Regions from separate parts of the Bradyrhizobium sp. USDA 3364 genome, predicted to be linked through region 3. Evidence: predicted binding sites of a transcription regulator. Region 3 holds the regulator's gene; each other region holds the start of a gene.
The links. The regulator PhoB, encoded in region 3, activates phosphate uptake and scavenging genes when phosphate is short. The targets are predictions, from matches to a motif close to TGTCATNNANCTGTCAT.

Region 1 (5,016 bases), 780 kb from region 3:
TCCGCGAGATCCTCGACGCGATGTGGCTGTTCAATGCCAAGTTCGAGCAGGCGCTTGCCAAATTCAAGGAGATCAAGGCGGGCAAGCCGGGCTGAAATCGGCAGGGGAATCGGCTTCGCCGAGCACGATCAGGGCGGACCGACCACGGCCCATCGCGGCTCGCAGAATTCCTTCACGGCGGCCGCGACGCCGCCGGCGATGACGTTCTGCCGCTCGGGCGAGTCCATCTTGAGCTCTTCGTCCCGGTTGATGATCGAGCCCGCCTCCAGCAGGACGGCGGGCATCGCGGTCTTTCTCAGCACGATCAGCTCGTCATAGCTGTAGACGCCGGTCTCCTTGTTGAGCAGCGGGTGCTGGTAGCGACCCATGACGGGCAGGCTGTATTGCTCGGCATAGCGCAGCCCCTGGGTCTTCATTTCGCCGGCGAGCAGCTCGGCGAAGCGGAGGCTCGTCTTGAATTCCGGATTCTCCCGGGAGACGAACACGGAGTAGCCGCTGAAGCGGTCGCTGAAGTGGCTTTTCTTGCCCTCGAATTCCCAATCCTCGAGCATCTTGTTGGGCACGGAGTCATGGTGGATCGACAGCAAGAGATCCGCGTGCAGATTGTTGGCCGCGGCGACCCGCTTGAACAGGCTGGGTCGCGCCTTGCCTTCGGTCAGAAGCAGCCTGGTTTCGGCGAAGCCATCGGACTTCAACTTCTCCTCGATCTGCCTGGCGAGGCGCAGGTTGAAGACGAACTCGGCGACGTTGCGGGCGCTCATCGCGCCTTCCGATTCAGCGGTGTGTCCGACGTCCAGCACGATCCGGAATGTCGAGGGATCGCATTTGGATCCGCTCGGCTTGAGAGCGGACGATGGCAGGACGGCCGGCCCAAGCGCGGCAAGCCGTGTGGGGTGGGGTTTTGGCTGTGCGCGATGCCTTGCCAATCTGGCGTGCCTTGTCGACTGCCTTGTCGACTTCGCGCGCTTTGGCGATTTGACTTGCTTGGACGAGCTCTTGAAGAAATCCGGCAGCCAGCCGGCATCGCTGACCTCGATCGGCAGCAGCGCGAACACTGCGATCGCGACGACAACCAGGCGACGAGGCCGAAACCTCGCGACGATACCACCGAGCACGCGAATGAATTCGCAGCGCCTCATGCTCCGCCCCTCCGGGCCCCCAGCATAACGGCTCTTATCTCGATACCGGAAGAGGCAGGTCGCGTCTATCCCCCGTCAAACGCGACCCCCTTGCCTTGAGGCAAGAGCGTCGGTCAAGGGGAGTGCGGTTCCGCCGTAGCCGCGGTCCGACTAGACCGGCTTCGGGTCGAGCGTGATCGCCCACAGCTCGGCGTCGACGCGATCGCGCAGGCTGACGGTCATCTGGCCGCTCTTGCCGTCTATCTTGACGTGGCCGAAGAACTGCATGCCGGCCGACGGCGGCAGGTTCTGGTTGGCTTCGCCCGGCGCCTTGACGAACTTCACCTCGGGACCAAACGTGTTGTCGAGCTCGTTCGGGCCGAACGTACCGGCATGCAGCGGGCCGGAGACGAATTCCCAGAACGGATCGAATTCCTGGAACTGGGCCTTGTTCGGGTCGTAGTAGTGCGCCGCCGCATAGTGCACGTCGGCGGTCAGCCACACGGTGTTGACGATATCCGAGGTCTTGATGAAGCGCAGGATGTCGGCGATCTCGAGCTCGCGGCCGCGCGCCGGGCCGCCGCCCTGCGCGAACGCTTCCGAGCCCTTCTTGTTGGCGGCATCGTCGTAGACGATCAACGACAGCGGCATGTCGGAGGCGATCACCTTCCAGGTGGCGCGCGAGTTGAGCAGCGCGCGCTTCAGCCAGGCCATCTGGTCCGGTCCGATGAAATAGGCGTCGGGGCCATATTTTTCTTGTAGGTTCGGGCCGTTCGGGCCGCGATAGCTGCGCTCGTCGAGCATGAAGACGTCGAGATGCGGGCCGTAGCTCAGCGTGCGGTAGACCCGGCCCGGTTCGACGATGCTCTCGCGCATCGGATACATCTCGTGGAAGGCTTTTGCCGCGCGCGCGGCGAGCACGTTGATGTCGCGCTCCTTGTAGGAAGCCGGCAGCTGCTTCGACAGCGACCAGTTGTTGGTCACCTCGTGGTCGTCCCACTGCACGAAGATCGGCACCTCGGCATTGAAGTCGCGCAGATTGCCGTCGAGAAAATTGTATTTGTGCGCGGCGCGGTATTCGTCGAGCGTCTCGGCCACCTTGGCCTTCTCCGGGATCGTGATGTTCTTCCAGATCTTGCCGTCGGGCTGCTTCTGCTCGGCGGTGATGACGCCGTCGGCATAGATGGTGTCGCCGGAATGCAGGAAGAAGTCCGGGGCGTGCTTCTTCATCGCCGAGAAGGTGATCATGCCGCCGTCGTCCGGGTTGATGCCCCAGCCCTGGCCGGCCACGTCGCCGCCCCACACGAAGGAGACGTCGCGGCGGTCGCTCGGCGCGGTGCGGAAGCGGCCGACCACGGGCTCGCCGACGATGTCGACATGGGCGAGGTCGCGGAAGCGGACGCGATAGAAGATGTCCTGGCCCGACGGCAGGTTCTCCAGCAGCATTTTTGCGGTGAAGTCGCTCTCCGGCAGCGCCGTGATCGGCGGCAGCGTGCGGGCGTCCTTGAACGATTCCGTGGTCGCGACCTCGACCATCATCTGCGACGGCCGGTCCGCACGCGCCCACACGACGCCGCCGTCAACGCCGACATCGCCGGACTGCACGCCATGGGTGATCACGGGGCGATCGGCCGCGCGCGACAGATAGGGCATCGCGATCACGCCGGCGCCGGTTGCAGCCGCGGTCGAAAGAAAGCGCCGGCGGGTGAGGTTTCGCGAGAACCGGATCGTCATGGGGAGCCTCCTCAGGTCACAGCGACAATGCGCCGCACGCCCGTCAAGACCTAGAAAAATTCCATGACGGAGAGATTACAGGCGGGAGGAAGCGTCAGAAGCGACGGTTCGTAAGGTGAGCACGCATGTAAGGCTCCCTCCCCCTTGTGGGGGAGGGCGGGGAGAGGGGTGAGCCCCGGGCGCTGACGTCAGTGATGAAATGGCGCTCGCTCAATCGCACCGTTGGTCTCGTAACCAACTATCGACGGAGCAAGTGGCACCCCTCTCCCTAACCCTCCCCCGCAAGGGGGGAGGGAACCATACCGCCGGTGACTTCCTCACGAGTCTTCGGCGGACAAGCGGAGAAACAGAGGAGGTCGCTCCGCAAGCGGGAGGCGAAGGAGATTGCGGAGAACTGTTAGAAGCCGCCGCTACGCCGTGCCCGCAGCCCTGAACTGGCTTGCAGTCCGCTGCAGATTCTGCGGCATGCTGATCAGAAGCGCCTTGCGGTCGGCGACGGCGTTGTGGAACTGCTCGAGCGCGATGTTGAACGCGGTCAGCGTGCCTTCCTCGATGGCGCCGTGCTCGAAGCAGTCGAGCGTGTGGCGCAGGATGTCGTCGGCCTCCGCCTGCATCTGGTCGAGCTCATCGGCCGAATCGCTTTGCCGCGCAGCCCTCAGCATGTTCAGCAGGCGATCGCGCTGCGAGGAGTTGGTGTTGCGCTCATCCTGCTTGAGATAGCCGGCAAACCACGCACCGGCGGAGCCCATCGCCGAGAACGCCATCAGGCTCCACCAGATGTAATCGCTGTAGCGGTCGAGGAAGGTCTTTTCCTCGCCGTCGACGAAGGCGGCCGCGCCGGGATGCACGGGGATGGTGGCGTCCTTGTCGGTGTCGGGCGTCTCGATCTTGGCGGCGAGCGGGAAATCGTTCTTGAGCGACTGCCGGATCGCAAACAATTGCCGCGTGAAGGCCGCGACCGTCGAGTCCGACAGGCCCTTTCGCGCGACGACGTGGTGCGAGAAGCTGATCGTCTTCACCTCGTCGTCGGGCCGATCGGCCGAGCCGAGCGAGCCGGCGGGGATTTCCGCGGCCTCATAGGCCGGATGGTTCTGCGCGATTGCTTCCGAGGCGTCGATCGGCAGGAAGGTGGGCTCGCCGCCGTCCTTGACCGACGCCGTGATGGCATCGATCGTGATCTTGCTGTTGGCCGGACCGACGGCGAGGTAGGCGTCGGCCTTCAGGTTCTTGATCGCGTCCGCCGCCTCATTGGCCGGGAACTGAACGATGTCGACCTTCATCGGGTCGACGCCGTATTGCGTCAGGATCAGCTTCAGCAGATTGACGTTGGCCGGCGTGCGGCCGACGACGCCGATTTTGTGGCCGGCAAGCTGCGCGATCTTGGTGATCCGGGCAGATTTCCGAACCTTGCCCTTTGCAGGCGGAACCCACATCACCACGACATTCTTGCGCAGGGTCGCGACAGCCTGCGCATTCTTCGGCACATCGAGGTCGCCGCGGATGATGGCGAGATCGGCCTTGCCGTCGGCCAGCGTCTGCGCACTGGCGGTGGCCCCGTCGGTCTGCACCGGGCGGAGCTTGACCTGGGTTTGCTGCTGGTTGTTGAAGGCCTGCGCCAGTGCCTGCACGACCTTGAGGTCATCGCTGTTCGCGGGACCGACCGCGATCCGCAGCGTCACAGGGCGCACCGCGAAATAGTAGCCGGCGGCCATCGCGCCGATGATGGCGAGTGCGCCCGCGATCAAAACGAATATCAGCCGCCGCTGTGCCGAACGCAGCGGCTTGGGCGATATGCTGGCGGAGCCGTCTGTCATCGGCCTTGGATCATCGATCTCGCAAACAACCGTCTGGGCTCAATTTCGCAAACTACCAACGCGCTTACATCCTCCATTTCTAGCAAATTACTGAACGGACAGATGTTACATCTCCGTCATGGTTACCAGCGGCGATAAGACGCTATTTCGGCCTTAATTTCGGCAAGGATCCGACCCGGAGGCCGGTTGTTAGGCTAAAGTCGGTATTAGACGGGAGGGTTACCATGGTCGAAAAGCTGTCAGCGGAAGCAAGGAAGGCCGCGCTTTGGGAACTGGCCGGCTGGTCGGAGCTCGCCGGACGCGAGGCGATTGCAAAGACCTTCGTGTTCAAGGACTTCAACGAGGCTTTC
Region 2 (5,016 bases), 5.8 Mb from region 3:
GGAACTAGTCCCTGTTTGTATACTATTGGGAAAAATCCCATGAAACGGAAGAACTTTGCGCGCCGTCCGGGCTGTGCGGTCGAGGCCGCGCTGGACCTGATCGACGGCAAATGGAAGGGCGTGATCCTGTACCATTTGCAGGCCGGCACCCAGCGCTTCGGCGAGTTGCGGCGGCGGATGCCCGGCATCACCCAGCGCATGCTGACCAAGCAGCTGCGCGCGCTCGAGGACGACGGCCTCGTGATCCGCAAGGTCTATGCCGAAGTGCCGCCGCGGGTCGAATACACGCTGTCCGAACTCGGCGAGAGCCTGCGCCCGGTGATCGATATCCTGAAAGCCTGGGGCGAGGGCCATCAGGAGCGGCTGTCCTGCGCGCCCGCGCCGGAGGTTGTCGTGAAAAAGCCGAAGCGCGCGGCGTAGCTCAAGATCAGTTTGAATTGAATCGGGCCGGATCCAATTCACCTCTCCCCGATGGAAAGATCGATAGTCCCGCATTCGCGGGCGTTTGCACAATTTCGGAATATTGGAAATCTACCTTTGAGTTGCCCGACGTGTCAAGTCGCTCTGTCGAGCGCCGCGGCCGCCGGCTCCTTTGCATGGGGTTGTTTTCGATATTTCGGCGGCGCGTACCTGCCGGGAGCGGTGTCGCTCCCGGCCGTTGCTCTTGGCGGCTGCGCAGATCAGCTCAGAACGCCACCTGCGTGCGCAGCGCGACCGCGTCGAACTTCGAGCCGACATCCGCAGGCGAGGTCGCCGAGGCCTGCTTGGCGATGTCGCCGTGCAGATAGTTCAGCATGAAGCGGACGTTGTTGTTGACGTACCAGTTCAGCGCGGCGGTGTAGACGGTCTGCCGTCCACCCGCGACGCCGACCGCCTGCGCGATCTGATCGTTCAGATCCATCGTGCTGACGCGGCCGGCGATTTCCCAGGCGCCCCAGCCGCCGCCGGCGAGCGAGAACGGATCATGCGGCTTGATCCCGCTATAGGAGGCCGTCGCCGGATTGTAGGCGTGGTTCTCGCCGGTCAGCACGTAGCCGACCTGCGCGTAACCGCCGTCGAATTTCAGGCTCGGCGCGCCGAACGGCGGCAGCCCGGTATTCGCGGAGCGGTCGACATTGAACCAGTAATATTCGCCCTGCGCGATGAACGGCCCGTAGGTCGCTGCGGCCTCGACGCCGTAGACCTGCGCGCTGGAGACGTTGGCGATCGCGCCGGTCGAGATCAGCGTGGTCGGATCGATGCGCAGCTCGGGCCGGTCGCTGAGCGTGAGCGTCTGCGCCTGCGTCAGCTGGTTGCGCGGCGGCTGCACCAGCCATTCCGCATCGGCACCGATATGCACCGAGTAGTTCTTGCCGCTGATCGGATTGCCGGCGATGCGGACGACACCGCCATATTGCTCCGACGTCCCGGCCGGCGCGGTCGAGGAGGCGGAGTGGATCGCGCCCGTCGTCGGTCCGGTGACGTAGCCGCCGATCCAGAGCTGGTCGTTCCACCAGCGCGTGCCGGCGCCCGAACGGAAGTCACCGGCCGCGATGTTCTGCGCGATGATGCCGACCGAGGCGCGCTCCATGAACAGGATGTCGTTGGAGCTGGTCGCTTCGTCCAGCGTCCACGGGATGTCCATGATGCCGCCTTCGATCGCCATCTTGCCGCCGAATGGCTTGAAACCGGTGTAGCTCAGATAGGCATTCTCGACGCCGGAAGTGCCGCCGCCGGGCAGCGAGCCCGGGGCCGCGCCGCCGAAGCCGTCGGACGAGCCGCCGAAGTCGTAGATCAGCGCGTAATTCCAGTCGCCGAAGAACTTGCCGACGATGCCGATGCGCGCGCGGCGGAGATTCTCGCCGCTGTCGAGCTTCTGCGGCGAGGTGCCGGCCGTGTTCGGACGATAGTCGTAGCCGCCGACGTCCCAGTGGATGCGACTCGTGATCGCGACGCAGTTCTGTTCGTCCGCGGTGCAGATCGTCGGCCGGTTGTTCGGCATCGTCACCACGACGCCCGACGGCGCGACCGGGCCCTTGACCGGGATCGCGGCGTTGGCGCTTGCGACGCGCGAGGCTCTGGCGTCCGCCGCCTTCGCATTGGCGTTTGCGCTGGCCGCAGATGCGGTATTGGCGTTGGTCTGCTTCTGCAACTTGTCGAGCTTCTGCTCGAGCATCTTGAGCTGCTGCTTCAGCAGCGCGATCTCCGCGTCGCTGCCGCCTCCGGCCGATTGCGAATAGGCCGGCGAGGCGGCGAGCGCCCCTGCAAGTCCTATGGCGATTGCACCAACTTTTGTCGCACCCATTGTGCACCCCTGTTGTGTTTGAAGTCCTCACTCACTCACTGAACGGTCCTAGGAGCTGAACGTGACTGACGCACGACAGCGCTTTCTGGCATCGCAGTTCCGCTTGTTGTCCGCAGGCAACAAGCGGAGCGGCGCAGTGAGATGACAGGCATCATAGAAGCTTGGCGGCGCGCTTCAACGCGACTGCTGCGGGTTTTGCACCGGTCCGGCGGGGGCCAGTTATCCGGCCGGGCGCCCTTCAATTGCCCCGCGAACGCGCCTATATTCCGGCGTTTTCCACGAGAGGTGAGAATGCTCCGACCTGTCCGCTTTGCTGCTCTATCCGCGCTGTGCACGTTGGTTTTGATGGGGAATCTCGGCCCGGCCGCGGCCCAGGACCGCCGGGTGCCGTCCTCGCAGGCCGAGCTGCAGCTGTCCTATGCGCCGATAGTGCAGCGGGTGCAGCCGGCGGTGGTCAATGTCTATGCCGCCAAGACGGTGCAGAACCGCAATCCGTTCCTGGACGACCCGATCTTCCGCCGCTTCTTCGGCGTGCCGGGGCAGCAGCCCGAGCAGATGCAGCGCTCGCTCGGCTCCGGCGTGATGGTCGACGGCTCCGGCCTCGTGGTCACAAACAATCACGTGATCGAGGGCGCCGACCAGGTGAAGGTCTCGCTCGCCGACAAGCGCGAATACGAGGCGGAGATCGTGCTGAAGGACAGCCGTACCGACCTCGCCGTGCTGCGGCTGAAGAATACCAGCAAGGAGAAATTCGCCACGCTCGACTTCGCCAATTCCGACCAGCTGCAGGTCGGTGACGTCGTGCTCGCGATCGGCAATCCGTTCGGCGTCGGCCAGACCGTGACGCACGGCATCATCTCGGCGCTGGCGCGCACTCAAGTCGGGATCACGGATTATCAATTCTTCATTCAGACCGATGCCGCGATCAATCCCGGCAATTCGGGTGGCGCGCTGGTCGACATGACCGGGCGGCTCGCAGGCATCAACACCGCGATCTTCTCGCGCTCCGGCGGCTCGCAGGGTATCGGCTTTGCGATCCCTGCCAACATGGTGCGCGTGGTGGTGGCCTCCGCCAAGAGCGGCGGCAAGGCGGTGAAGCGGCCGTGGCTCGGCGCGCGCTTGCAGGCGGTCACGCCGGAGATTGCGGAGACGCTCGGGCTGAAGCTGCCGACCGGCGCGCTGGTCGCCAATGTTGCGCCGAACAGCCCCGCAGCGAAGGCCGGGCTGAAGCTGTCCGACCTGATCGTCGGGATCGACGGCACGCCGATCGACGATCCCAACGCGTTCGACTACCGCTTCGCGACCCGTCCGCTCGGCGGCAATGCGGAGATCGAGGTGCAGCGCGGCGGCAAGCCGGTGAAGCTCACCGTGCCGCTGGAGACTGCGCCCGATAGCAACCGCGACGAGATCGTGCTGACCGCGCGTTCGCCGTTCCAGGGCGCCAGGGTCGCCAACATCTCGCCAGCGCTGGCCGATGAGCTGCATCTCGATGCCGGCGCCGAGGGCGTCGTCGTGACTGAGCTCGCCGATGACGGCACGGCGGCCAATGTCGGCTTCCAGAAGGGCGACATCATCCTGGCGGTCAACAACGAGAAGATCGCGCGCACCGGCGACCTCGAGAAAGCGTCGAAGTCGGGGACGCGGGTCTGGCGCATCACGCTGGTGCGCGGCGGCCAGCAGATCAACGTGACGCTCGGCGGATGAGCCCCAAACAACCGAGGGAGGCCGGCAATCTGTTCGCTGCGGCGGGGATGGAGCAGGATGCGCCACACCCGCTGCCGGACCGGCTGCGTCCGCGCACGCTGGCCGACGTGGTCGGGCAGGACCACATCCTCGGACCCGACGGCGCGCTGACCCGCATGCTGGAAACGCGCACGCTGGGCTCGCTGGTGTTCTGGGGACCGCCCGGCACCGGCAAGACCACGGTGGCGCGGCTTCTGGCCGACGCCACCGAGCTGCATTTCGAGCAGATCTCCGCGGTGTTCTCCGGCGTCGCCGATCTCAAGAAGGCGTTCGACGCCGCCCGTGCCCGCCGTGAGACCGGCAAGGGCACGCTGCTGTTCGTCGACGAGGTGCACAGGTTCAACCGCGCGCAGCAGGATTCCTTCCTGCCCGTGATGGAGGACGGCACGGTGGTGCTGGTCGGCGCCACCACGGAGAACCCGTCCTTCGAGCTCAACGCCGCGCTGCTGTCGCGCGCCCGCGTGCTGGTGTTTCACTCGCTCGATACGGCCGCGATCGAGAAGCTGTTTGCCAATGCCGAGAAGATCGAGGGCAAGAACCTGCCGCTCGATGCGGAAGCGCGCGCCGTGCTGGTGCGGATGGCCGACGGCGACGGCCGTGCCTCGCTGACATTGGCCGAGGAGGTCTGGCGCGCCGCGCGCAAGGGCGAGGTGTTCAACGCGGAGCAGTTGCAGGCGATCCTGCAGCGCCGTGCGCCGATCTACGACAAGTCGGCCGACGGCCACTACAACCTGATCTCGGCGCTGCACAAGTCCGTGCGGGGCTCCGATCCGGATGCGGCGCTGTATTATCTCGCGCGCATGTTCGACGCCGGCGAGGACCCGCTGTTCCTGGCGCGGCGCGTGGTGCGCATGGCGGTCGAGGACATCGGGCTGGCCGATCCGCAGGCGCTGGCGGTCTGCAACGCCGCCAAGGATGCCTATGATTTCCTGGGTTCGCCCGAGGGCGAACTCGCGATCGCGCAGGCCGTGGTCTATCTCGCCACCGCG
Region 3 (5,016 bases):
GTTCACCCAGAACACGCCGCCGCCGGGCTCGACCGATGGCGGCCTGCTCAACGCCATCGTCGGCTCGGTCATCATGACCGTGATCGGCGTCGGCATCGGCGCGCCGCTCGGCCTGTTCGCCGGCACCTACCTCGCCGAGTACGGCAAGCACGACAAGCTCACCTCGGTGATCCGCTTCATCAACGACATCCTGCTCAGCGCGCCCTCGATCATCATCGGCCTGTTCATCTATGGCGCGGTCGTGGTCCCGATGCGCGGCTTCTCGGCGATCGCCGGTGCGCTGGCGCTCGCCGTCATCGTGATCCCGGTCGTGCTGCGCACCACCGAGGACATGCTGCTGCTGGTGCCCAATCCGCTGCGCGAGGCGGCCTCGGCGCTCGGCCTGCCGCGTTCGCTGGTGATCAAGCGGATCGCTTATCGTGCGGCCCGGTCGGGTCTGATCACCGGTGTGCTGCTGGCGACCGCGCGCGTCGCCGGCGAAACCGCGCCGCTGCTGTTCACCGCGCTGTCGAACCAGTTCTTCAGCTGGGATTTGACCAAGACGATGGCCAACCTGCCGGTGACCATCAACAACTTCGTGCAGAGCCCCTACGCCTACTGGAAAGAACTGGCGTGGAGCGGCGCACTGCTCATCACATTCACCGTGCTCGCGTTGAATATCGGCGCGCGTATCCTTGGTGCCGAAAGGGCCGCAAAATGACCGAGCTTTCCGTCTCCACGACTGCCGCGGGCCACGTTCCCCAGGTTCCGCTTCCGGAAGCGCCGCCGAAAGTCACGGTGCGCAACCTCAACTTCTATTACGGCGAGCACCATGCGCTGAAGAACATCAACCTGACGCTGGGCACCAACCGCGTCACGGCGTTCATCGGCCCGTCGGGCTGCGGCAAGTCGACCCTGCTGCGCATCTTCAACCGGATGTATGATCTGTATCCGGGCCAGCGCGCCGTCGGCCAGCTGATGCTGGACCAGACCAACATCCTCGATCCCAAGCTCGACCTCAACCTGCTGCGCGCGCGGGTCGGCATGGTGTTCCAGAAGCCGACGCCGTTTCCGATGACGATCTACGAGAACATCGCATTCGGCATCCGCCTCTACGAGAAGATCTCGAAGTCCGAGATGGACGACCGGGTCGAGAAGGCGCTGCGCGGCGGCGCGCTGTGGAACGAGGTCAAGGACAAGCTGAACGCCTCCGGCCTGTCGCTCTCCGGCGGCCAGCAGCAGCGGCTGTGCATCGCGCGCACCGTGGCGGTGCGTCCCGAGGTGATCCTGTTCGACGAGCCGTGCTCGGCGCTCGATCCGATCTCGACCGCCAAGGTCGAGGAGCTGATCCAGGAGCTCTCCGAGGACTACACGATCGCGATCGTCACCCACAACATGCAGCAGGCGGCGCGCGTCTCCGACAAGACCGCCTTCATGTATCTCGGCGAGCTGATCGAGTTCGACGACACCAACAAGATCTTCACCTCCCCGAGCGATCGGCGCACCCAGGACTACATCACCGGCCGGTTTGGTTGACCGGGCTGAGGAGACAAGCGATGGCTTCTGAACATACCGCCAAGGCATTCGACAGCGACCTGCAGGAGTTGACCCGCCTGGTCGCCGAGATGGGCGGCCTCGTCGAACGGATGATTACCGAATCGGTCGATGCGCTGATCCGTCGCGACGTCGCGCTCGGCAAGCGCGTGGTCGCCGCCGACATCGACATCGACAATCTGCAGCGCGTCATCGAAGAGCGCGCGGTGCTGACGATCGCCCGCCGCCAGCCGATGGCGATCGACCTGCGCGAGATCGTCAGCGCGATGCGAGTCGCCACCGACCTCGAGCGGATCGGCGACCTCGCCAAGAACATGGGCAAGCGCGTCGCGGCGCTGGAGAGCGATTTCCAGCCGTTGAAGCTGATCCGCGGCCTGGAGCACATGACCGACCTCGTGCTGTCGCAGGTCAAGTCGGTGCTCGACGCCTACGCCGCGCACGATCTGCCGGCGGCGATGAACGTCTGGAAGGGCGACGAGGAGGTCGACGCGATCTGCACCTCGCTGTTCCGCGAACTGCTCACCTACATGATGGAGGATCCGCGCAACATCTCGTTCTGCATCCATCTGATGTTCTGCGCCAAGAACATCGAGCGCATCGGCGACCACGCCACCAATATCGCCGAGACCGTGTTCTACATGATCGAGGGCCAGCAGATCACCGACAAGCGCCCCAAGGGCGACATGACGACTTTTGCCACCACGGTGCCGGGTAACTAGGGCATGATCTCCAATAGCGGAAACCGGATTGTCTTCGCGACAAAGCGTTTGCGCGAGGATCGTGCTCGAGAGAAGTGAGCGTTTCGGTTTGCGTCTGGGCAACGGATCACCACAAAGAAAGAACTTAGACCGATGAGCGCACGCATTCTGGTAGTCGAAGACGAGGAAGCGCTGACGACGCTGTTGCGCTACAACCTCGATGCGGAAGGCTACGATGTCGAAACGGTTGGGCGCGGCGACGATGCCGACACCCGTCTGAAGGAGCGCGTCCCCGACCTCGTGGTGCTCGATTGGATGCTGCCGGGCCTGTCCGGCATCGAGCTGTGCCGCCGCCTGCGGGCGCGGCCCGAAACCAAGCAGCTTCCGATCATCATGCTGACCGCGCGCGGCGAGGAGAGCGAGCGCGTGCGCGGGCTTGCTACCGGCGCCGACGATTACATCGTCAAGCCGTTCTCGGTGCCGGAACTGCTGGCGCGGGTGAAGGGCCTGCTGCGCCGCGCGAGCCCGGAGCGGCTGGCGACCGTGCTGACCTATGGCGACATCGAGCTCGACCGCGAGAAGCGCCGCGTGGCGCGCTCGGGCCGTCCGATCGATCTCGGTCCGACCGAGTATCGTTTGCTCGAGTTCTTCCTCGAGCATCCCGGCCGCGTGTTCAGCCGCGAGCAGCTTCTCGACAGCGTCTGGGGCCGCGACATCTACATCGATGAGCGCACCGTCGACGTGCATATCGGCCGCCTGCGCAAGCTGCTCAATCCGGGCCGCGAGCAGGACCCGATCCGCACCGTGCGCGGCGCCGGCTATGCGCTCGACGACCGGTTTGCCAAAGCCGAGCCGCAACCGTAACGGCGGCTGGTGATGTGAGTTGGTTCGCTATCACGTGAGGTGAGCACACTGTCTGGCTCCCTCCCCCCTTGCGGGGGAGGGTGGGGAGAGGGGTGAGCCCCGGGCTGTGGCGTAAGGCGTGTAGCGACGTCCTCAACCGAACCGACGGTGCATTCTTCGCGATCGATAATCAGCGGAGCAAGCGGTACCCCTCTCCCCAACCCTCCCCCGCAAGGGGGGGGGGAGGGAGCCCGACGTGCGTGCTCACCTCACGTCGTGCGCTGCGCTCCATCCGGGCTACGCATCACACAAAAAATCCCCGCTTGCGCGGGGATTTGTTTTGCAGTCCAGGCTAGCTTCCCGAGTGCTACTTGATCTGTGGTTTCGCCGACGGCCGGCGGCGATCGGCGGCGGGCTGGTAGGCGACGCGCGAGTGATGCGCGCAATAGGGCAGGCCGGCGAGCGCCTTGCCGCCGCAGAAGAAGAATTCCGGGCTCGAGGGATCGCCGACCGGCCAGTGACAGGTGGCCTCGTTGAGCTCGAGCAGCGACAGCCGCTGGCTCATCGGCACCACGTTGTCGTAGGAGATCGGATCGGGCTCCATCTCGACCTCGAAGGCGTGCGCGAGCGCGGTGTTGCCGCGCGAGACCGGGCGCGCCACCCGCATCATGTGCTGAGCGGGACGCGCCTTGCGCTGCCGCGGCGCCGCCGTGGAGGGTGCTTTGGCGCGACCGGAGAGGCCGAGCCGGTGCACTTTGCCGATCACGGCGTTTCGCGTCACATTGCCAAGTTCCGCTGCGATCTGGCTGGCCGAAAGGCCAGACTCCCAGAGCTTCTTCAGCTGCTCGACGCGATCGTCGGACCAGGTCAATACCGTCATCGCATTCTTCCTTTCGCATGGCGCCGGCCAGTCATTGGAGCGGCGCTGCGAGCCAAATCTGGACAAATATCCCTGCGGCCAGAATCCCTTAGCCCTCGCCGGGCACGGTGTTGCGCCCGAACGTTTACGCGAGACACGAAGGCTACTTAGAGGGTCCAGTACTGCCGCACGAGATGTCGTACCCGACAGGCCAAACGCTACAATATGGCGTGACTCTGGCGCAAGAGTCCGCGGCCGTGCGTCCACATGTTCCAGCACAGTTAAGCATTGCAATGAGGCTTTTCCACCGCACCGGAATGCTACGGATTGTGTACGCTGCGCATCGCAGGAAGGCCGGCAAACGGCGGCTCCTGGCGATTGACACTGACCCGCCGCAGCATAGAATGTTGGCCACGTGCCGCCCGCAAAGGCGGCCGTTTTGTTTTCCGAAGCTGGCCGTTGCTGCGCTGGCGTCAATGCGCGCGGCAATTGTCGGCCTCAAACCGGCAGTGAACGCCATGACCAACGTTGCCTCGTCGCATCTGCTCCCCGTCTTCGCCCGGGTCGATCTCGGCTTCGAGCGCGGTGAGGGCGCCTGGCTGATCGCAACCAACGGCGACCGCTATCTCGACTTCACCTCGGGCGTCGCGGTGAACGCGCTCGGGCACGCGCATCCGCATCTGGTCAAGGCGCTGCAGGAGCAGGCGACCAAGCTCTGGCACATGTCGAACCTGTTCAAGAGCCCGGACGGCGAGGCGCTGGCCGCGCGGCTCTGCGAGCAGAGCTTTGCCGACTTCGTGTTCTTCTGCAATTCCGGCGCGGAAGCGATGGAGGGCGTGATCAAGCTGGTCCGTCATCATCACTTCTCCAAGGGCCACCCCGAGCGCTACCGCATCATCACCTTCGAAGGCGCCTTCCACGGCCGCACGCTGGGCACGCTGGCTGCGACCGGCTCGGCGAAATATCTCGAAGGCTTCGGCCCGCCGATGGATGGCTTCGACCAGGTGCCGCACGGCGACATCGAGGCGGTCAAGAAGGCGATCGGCCCGCACACCGCCGGCATCCTGATCGAGCCGATCCAGG
Region 4 (5,016 bases), 6.6 Mb from region 3:
GAAGGCGCCGCGGAACTTGAACGATCCGGTCCGCTGCAGCATCTCGGGCTTGAGGAAAACCCGGCTGCCGACGCGTTCGTTGAGAACGGGAAAGGTCAGGAGCGGCGTGCGCACCGCGAACGGCGCGACCACCCTTGCGGCGGCATCGATGTCCGCGGCAGCGACGGGTGGATTTAGAACGGTGTCCGTCATCCGCGATTTGTATCGCGCCGGAATGCGGCCCGGCAAGACGCTTTAGCGTGAGTTCGTCTAGCGCGAGGTCGGCTGACTGGCCGGCAGCGCCGCGAAATGGTGCTCCTCGGCACCGAATTCGAACGCCTCCCCCTCGCCGTCGGGCGGTGCCGGACGGACGTTCATGCAGCGGTCGATGAACACCCGGGCCGACGCCTGCCAGGTGTGGAGCGCAGCGAAATCGACACAGGCCTGGCGCGGGATGCTGAGCGCCTCCAGGCAGGCATGGTGCAAATCCTCGTCAAGGATGCCGACCGGCGCGGCGCCGATCACGTCACGGGGCCCGGTGACCGGAAAAGCGGCAACCGGCAGGCCGCTGGCCAACGCTTCGAGCAGCACCAAACCGAACGTATCGGTGCGACTCGGGAAAACGAACACATCGGCCGCGGCGTAAATCTCAGCCAATTCTTCCCCATGGCGGGCGCCGAGGAAGACGGCTTCCGGATATTTCCGCTCCAGCGCCGCCCGCGCCGGGCCGTCGCCGACCACGACCTTGGTGCCGGGCAGATCGAGGTCGAGGAATGCCTCGAGGTTCTTCTCCACCGCGACCCGGCCGACGCTGAGATAGACCGGCTGCGGCAGGCAGAGATCGACGTCGCGCGGATGGAACAGCGCGGTATCGACGCCGCGCGACCACAGCACCACGTTGCGGAAGCCGCGCTGGCGCAGTTCGGCCGCCAGTGCCGGGGTGGCGGCCATGACCGCCCGGCTCGGCTTGTGGAACCAGCGCAGCGCACGCCATACCCAGGCTTCCGGGACAGGCGTCCGCGCCGACACGTATTCCGGAAAGCGGGTGTGGAAACTCGTCGTGAACGGCAGGCCATGCGTGCGGCAATAGCGGCGGACCGACAGCCCGATCGGGCCTTCGGTCGCGATATGGATGCTGTCGGGCTTCGCCGCCTCGATCAGGCTGGCAACCTTGGCCCGGTACGGCAAGGCCAGCCGGAGATCGCGGTAGCTCGGCATCGCGAAGGTGCGGAACTCGTCCGGCGTCAGGAAGCTCACCTCGACGCCGAGCGATTTCGCCGCCTGTGCCATCATGGTCAGCGTGCGGACAACCCCGTTGACCTGGGGATGCCACGCATCGGTCGCGACCAGGATATGCGTCATGCAGCGCGTGCCGTTACTCGCGGAACTGGCGCAATCCGGCGCACCGGATCGGTCCAGGTGATGATCTCGAAGCGGCCGTCTTCGTGCTCGGCGAGCGCCGTGCAGCTCTCCACCCAGTCGCCGCAATTCATGTAGCGGATGCCGTGCTCGTCATGAATCGTCGCGTAGTGGATGTGGCCGCAGATCACGCCGTCGCAGCCGTGACGCCGCGCCTCGCCGGCCAGCGTAGCCTCGAACGCGCCGATATAGTTCACCGCCTTCTTGACCTTGAGCTTGGCCCATTGCGACAGCGACCAGTACGGCACGCCGAACATCTTGCGGAAGAAGTTGACGAAGCGATTCATCTGGATCGCGAAGTCGTAGGCCTTGTCGCCGAGATGGGCGAGCCAGCGCGCGTTCTGCACGACGAGATCGAAGATATCGCCGTGGATGATGAGATAGCGCTTGCCGTCGGCGCCGGTGTGGATGGTGTTCTCCACCACGTCGATGCCGCCGAAATGCGTGCCGTAATATTTGCGCAGGAACTCGTCGTGGTTGCCCGGGACGTAGATCACCTTGGCGCCCTTGCGCGCCTTGCGCAGCATCTTCTGCACGAAATCGTTGTGAGTCTGCGGCCAGTACCAGTTCGACTTCAGCGCCCAGCCGTCGACGATATCACCAACCAGGTAGATCGTGTCGGCATCGTGAGAGCGGAGGAAGTCCAGCAGGCGGTCGGCTTGCGAACCGCGGGCTCCGAGATGGACATCGGAGATAAACAAAGTGCGAAAGCGCCGCTCGGGGCTCTCTTCACTCAAGGAGTCACTTCCCATGCCTGTGCACCTAACAGATTCCTGTGACAAGGCGATGACGATCCCCGCGACCTGAGGCTCCACAAAGAGTTAACGAGAATCAGCAGCGCGCCCCTGTCCTGCGGATAACAGCCGCATGCGACAATCTGGCGACATCGGCGCACGCGGCTGTGCGCAACAGGCGTGGTGTTGCCGCATATCGCGGCGGAACAACGCGGCTTCAGAGCTTCAGTAGTACTTGTGGAAGTGATGCACCGGCCCGTGGCCGTGGCCGACCGCGAAACGATCGGCGGCGGCGATCGCACCTGATATCCACGCCTTCGCGTTGCGCACGGCGGTCTCCATCGCCTCGCCTTTCGCGAGCCCTGCCGCGATCGCCGACGACAGCGAGCAGCCGGTGCCGTGCGTGTTTGATGTGGCGATGCGCGGCGCCGATAGCGCGATGCTGCGCTCGGCGTCGATCAGATAGTCGGTGCTCTCGGCACCGTGGCCGTGGCCGCCCTTGACCAGCACCGCGCGGCATCCCGTCGCCAGCAATCGCTTGCCTTGCTGTTCGACGTCGGCCGCGCTTGAGGCGACCGGCTCGTTGAGCAGCGCCGCCGCTTCCGGCAGGTTCGGCGTGATCAGCGAGGCCAGCGGAAACAGTTTGGTCTTGAGCGCATCGACGGCCTCGGCGGCGAGCAGCCGATCACCCGACGTCGCGACCATCACCGGGTCAAGCACGATGTGGCGCGGCGCCCAGCGCTTCAGCCCATCGGCGATCGCCTCGATCGTCTCGGCCTGCGCCACCATGCCGATCTTGACCGCGCCGACGTCGAGGTCGGAGAAAACCGCATCGATCTGGGCGGTGACGAATGCAGCAGGCACCGGATGGATGCCGCTGACCCCCGTGGTGTTCTGCGCGGTCAGCGCCGTGATGGCGGAGGCGCCGTAGACCCCGAGCGCGGCAAAGCTCTTGAGGTCGGCCTGGATGCCCGCGCCGCCCGAGGAATCCGAGCCGGCAATGGTGAGCGCGACCGGGGTCATCTCGCGGCACCGGCGGTTGATACGAATGAGACCGTTATGAATAACACCATGGCCTGTCCTAGCCCGGCCGCCCATCGGCAGCAAGTTCGCCTGACTTTACCGCGAGTTGGCCTTGCCTTGGCCCCTTCTCGCCCCCTTGCCTTGGCCGCCGGTTTTTGGCCTATAGTCGGCCAAATCCCCGGAGACGACTTTGATGGTTCCTTTCTTCGTCCAGATCAAATGCAAGCTCGGCCAGTCCTACACCGTCGCCAACGCGCTGGCGGAGGCCGAGATCGCATCCGAGATCTACTCCACCGCGGGCAATTACGATCTGCTGGTCAAGTTCTACGTCGACCACGACACCGACATCGGCCATTTCATCAACGAGAAGGTTCAGGTGATCCCGGGCATCCAGGACACCCTCACCATCATCACCTTCAAGGCGTTCGGCGCGAAGTAGTTTCGCCGCATCACGACGTACTCTCTAACGCCGCATCCTGAGGAGCCCGTCCTGCGGGCGTCTCGAAGGATGTAGGCCACAGTGGGGGCCACATGGTTCGAGACGCGCGTTGCGCGCTCCTCACCATGAGGAGTCTAGGACGTGTCCGCTACGACTTCTTCTCGGGCTTGGTCGGCTTCGGCGGTCCCTCGACCGGCGGCAGCGACTTGATGTACTCGGCGATCGCGTCGCGATCGCTTGACGAGAGCTGCGAGGTGTTGCGGATCACGCGCACCATCGAGCCGCCGGCGCTGTCGCCATCCGGCGTCTGGCCGCTCTCGAGGAAATAGGCGATGTCCTTCGTACTCCAGTCCGAGATCCCCCTCGGCGTGATGTTGGGCACCCAGCCCTCGCCCTCCGGGTTGGGGCCCCCGGCGAAGCGCTGCGCACTGATGATGCCCCCGAGGAAATTCCGCGGACTGTGGCACTCGGCGCAATGGCCGAAGCTGTTGACGAGATAGGCGCCGCGATACCAATGCGCCGAGCGGCTGGCATCCGCGACGAACGGCTTGCCGTTCATGAACAGCAACTTCCAGACCCCGACATTGCGCCTGATGTTGAACGGAAACGGCAGATCGTGGTCGCGCACCTTGCCGGCGACCGGCGGCAAGGTCTTCAGATAGGCGAACAGGTCGCGCACATCATTGACCCTGGCGTACTGATAGGACGTGTACGGAAACGCCGGGAAATAGTGCGCGCCTGACGGCGAGGTGCCCTTCATGACCGCGGTGACGAAGTCGGCCTCGCTCCAGCGGCCGATGCCGTCGTTCGGGTCGGGCGAGATGTTCGGCGCGTAGAAGGTGCCGAACGGCGACGGTATCGCAAGCCCGCCACCCAGCCTGGTGCGGTCGTCCTGCTTGGGTACGGCGTGACAGGAGGAACATCCCCCGGCATTGAACGTTGTGAGGCCGTTGGCCAGGTCAGGCTGGTAGGCGGGCAACGCGCTGGCGGAGACGGTCACGGGGATCGTCAGCCACCAGAACACGCCAAAGCCGATGAGGCAGGCCAGGATGGCCAGGAGGAGAATTCGTCGCAACATTCACCGATCCGTCGTTGGTCGCGTCAGTTCATCAACCAGTATGATGGCAACCGATCGCACAAGCTCGCATCAAATTTGCCGCACCCACGATCATTTCGGGAATAAATCCGAAAAGGCGCTGTTTGAAGTTTGCAACCATCGTGTGACGTCAAAGGGGAGAGAACCATGTCCAACAAGACCTTGCTTGCCACGCTGACACTTGGCGCCGCGATTGCGTTCGCGGGTCCGGCGCTTGCCGAAAAGATGCACGCCAAGCTGGACGGCAAGTCCGAAGTGCCGGCGAACACCAGCGCCGGTACCGGCACCGCCGACATCGACTACGATGCCGCCAGCAAGAAGCTCAG

Region 1: ACVILL_RS12260 (alkaline phosphatase D family protein) is a predicted target of PhoB. The motif match lies at 2,916-2,932, and genes of this name have one in related genera.
Region 2: ACVILL_RS35885 (OprO/OprP family phosphate-selective porin) is a predicted target of PhoB. The motif match lies at 2,346-2,362, and genes of this name have one in related genera.
Region 4: ACVILL_RS40155 (UDP-2,3-diacylglucosamine diphosphatase) is a predicted target of PhoB. The motif match lies at 2,174-2,190, and genes of this name have one in related genera.

The regions. Positions count from the first base shown of each region.
Region 1 is NZ_JBSRYG010000002.1:2,622,042-2,627,057, reverse strand. It holds gene ACVILL_RS12270 (hypothetical protein) at 1-95, shown strand, start outside; gene ACVILL_RS12265 (N-acetylmuramoyl-L-alanine amidase) at 129-1,139, opposite strand; gene ACVILL_RS12260 (alkaline phosphatase D family protein) at 1,290-2,852, opposite strand; gene ACVILL_RS12255 (TAXI family TRAP transporter solute-binding subunit) at 3,263-4,666, opposite strand; gene ACVILL_RS12250 (4a-hydroxytetrahydrobiopterin dehydratase) at 4,891-5,016, shown strand, end outside.
Region 2 is NZ_JBSRYG010000002.1:7,613,934-7,618,949, reverse strand. It holds gene ACVILL_RS35890 (winged helix-turn-helix transcriptional regulator) at 40-420, shown strand; gene ACVILL_RS35885 (OprO/OprP family phosphate-selective porin) at 686-2,284, opposite strand; gene ACVILL_RS35880 (DegQ family serine endoprotease) at 2,630-3,988, shown strand; gene ACVILL_RS35875 (replication-associated recombination protein A) at 3,985-5,016, shown strand, end outside.
Region 3 is NZ_JBSRYG010000002.1:1,844,240-1,849,255, reverse strand. It holds gene pstA (phosphate ABC transporter permease PstA) at 1-700, shown strand, start outside; gene pstB (phosphate ABC transporter ATP-binding protein PstB) at 697-1,515, shown strand; gene phoU (phosphate signaling complex protein PhoU) at 1,536-2,252, shown strand; gene phoB (phosphate regulon transcriptional regulator PhoB) at 2,385-3,095, shown strand; gene ACVILL_RS08590 (GcrA family cell cycle regulator) at 3,442-3,954, opposite strand; gene ACVILL_RS08585 (acetylornithine transaminase) at 4,452-5,016, shown strand, end outside.
Region 4 is NZ_JBSRYG010000002.1:8,470,105-8,475,120, forward strand. It holds gene ACVILL_RS40145 (threonine/serine dehydratase) at 1-192, opposite strand, end outside; gene ACVILL_RS40150 (glycosyltransferase family 4 protein) at 250-1,341, opposite strand; gene ACVILL_RS40155 (UDP-2,3-diacylglucosamine diphosphatase) at 1,338-2,150, opposite strand; gene thiD (bifunctional hydroxymethylpyrimidine kinase/phosphomethylpyrimidine kinase) at 2,358-3,155, opposite strand; gene ACVILL_RS40165 (Lrp/AsnC ligand binding domain-containing protein) at 3,349-3,594, shown strand; gene ACVILL_RS40170 (c-type cytochrome) at 3,743-4,672, opposite strand; gene ACVILL_RS40175 (CHRD domain-containing protein) at 4,838-5,016, shown strand, end outside.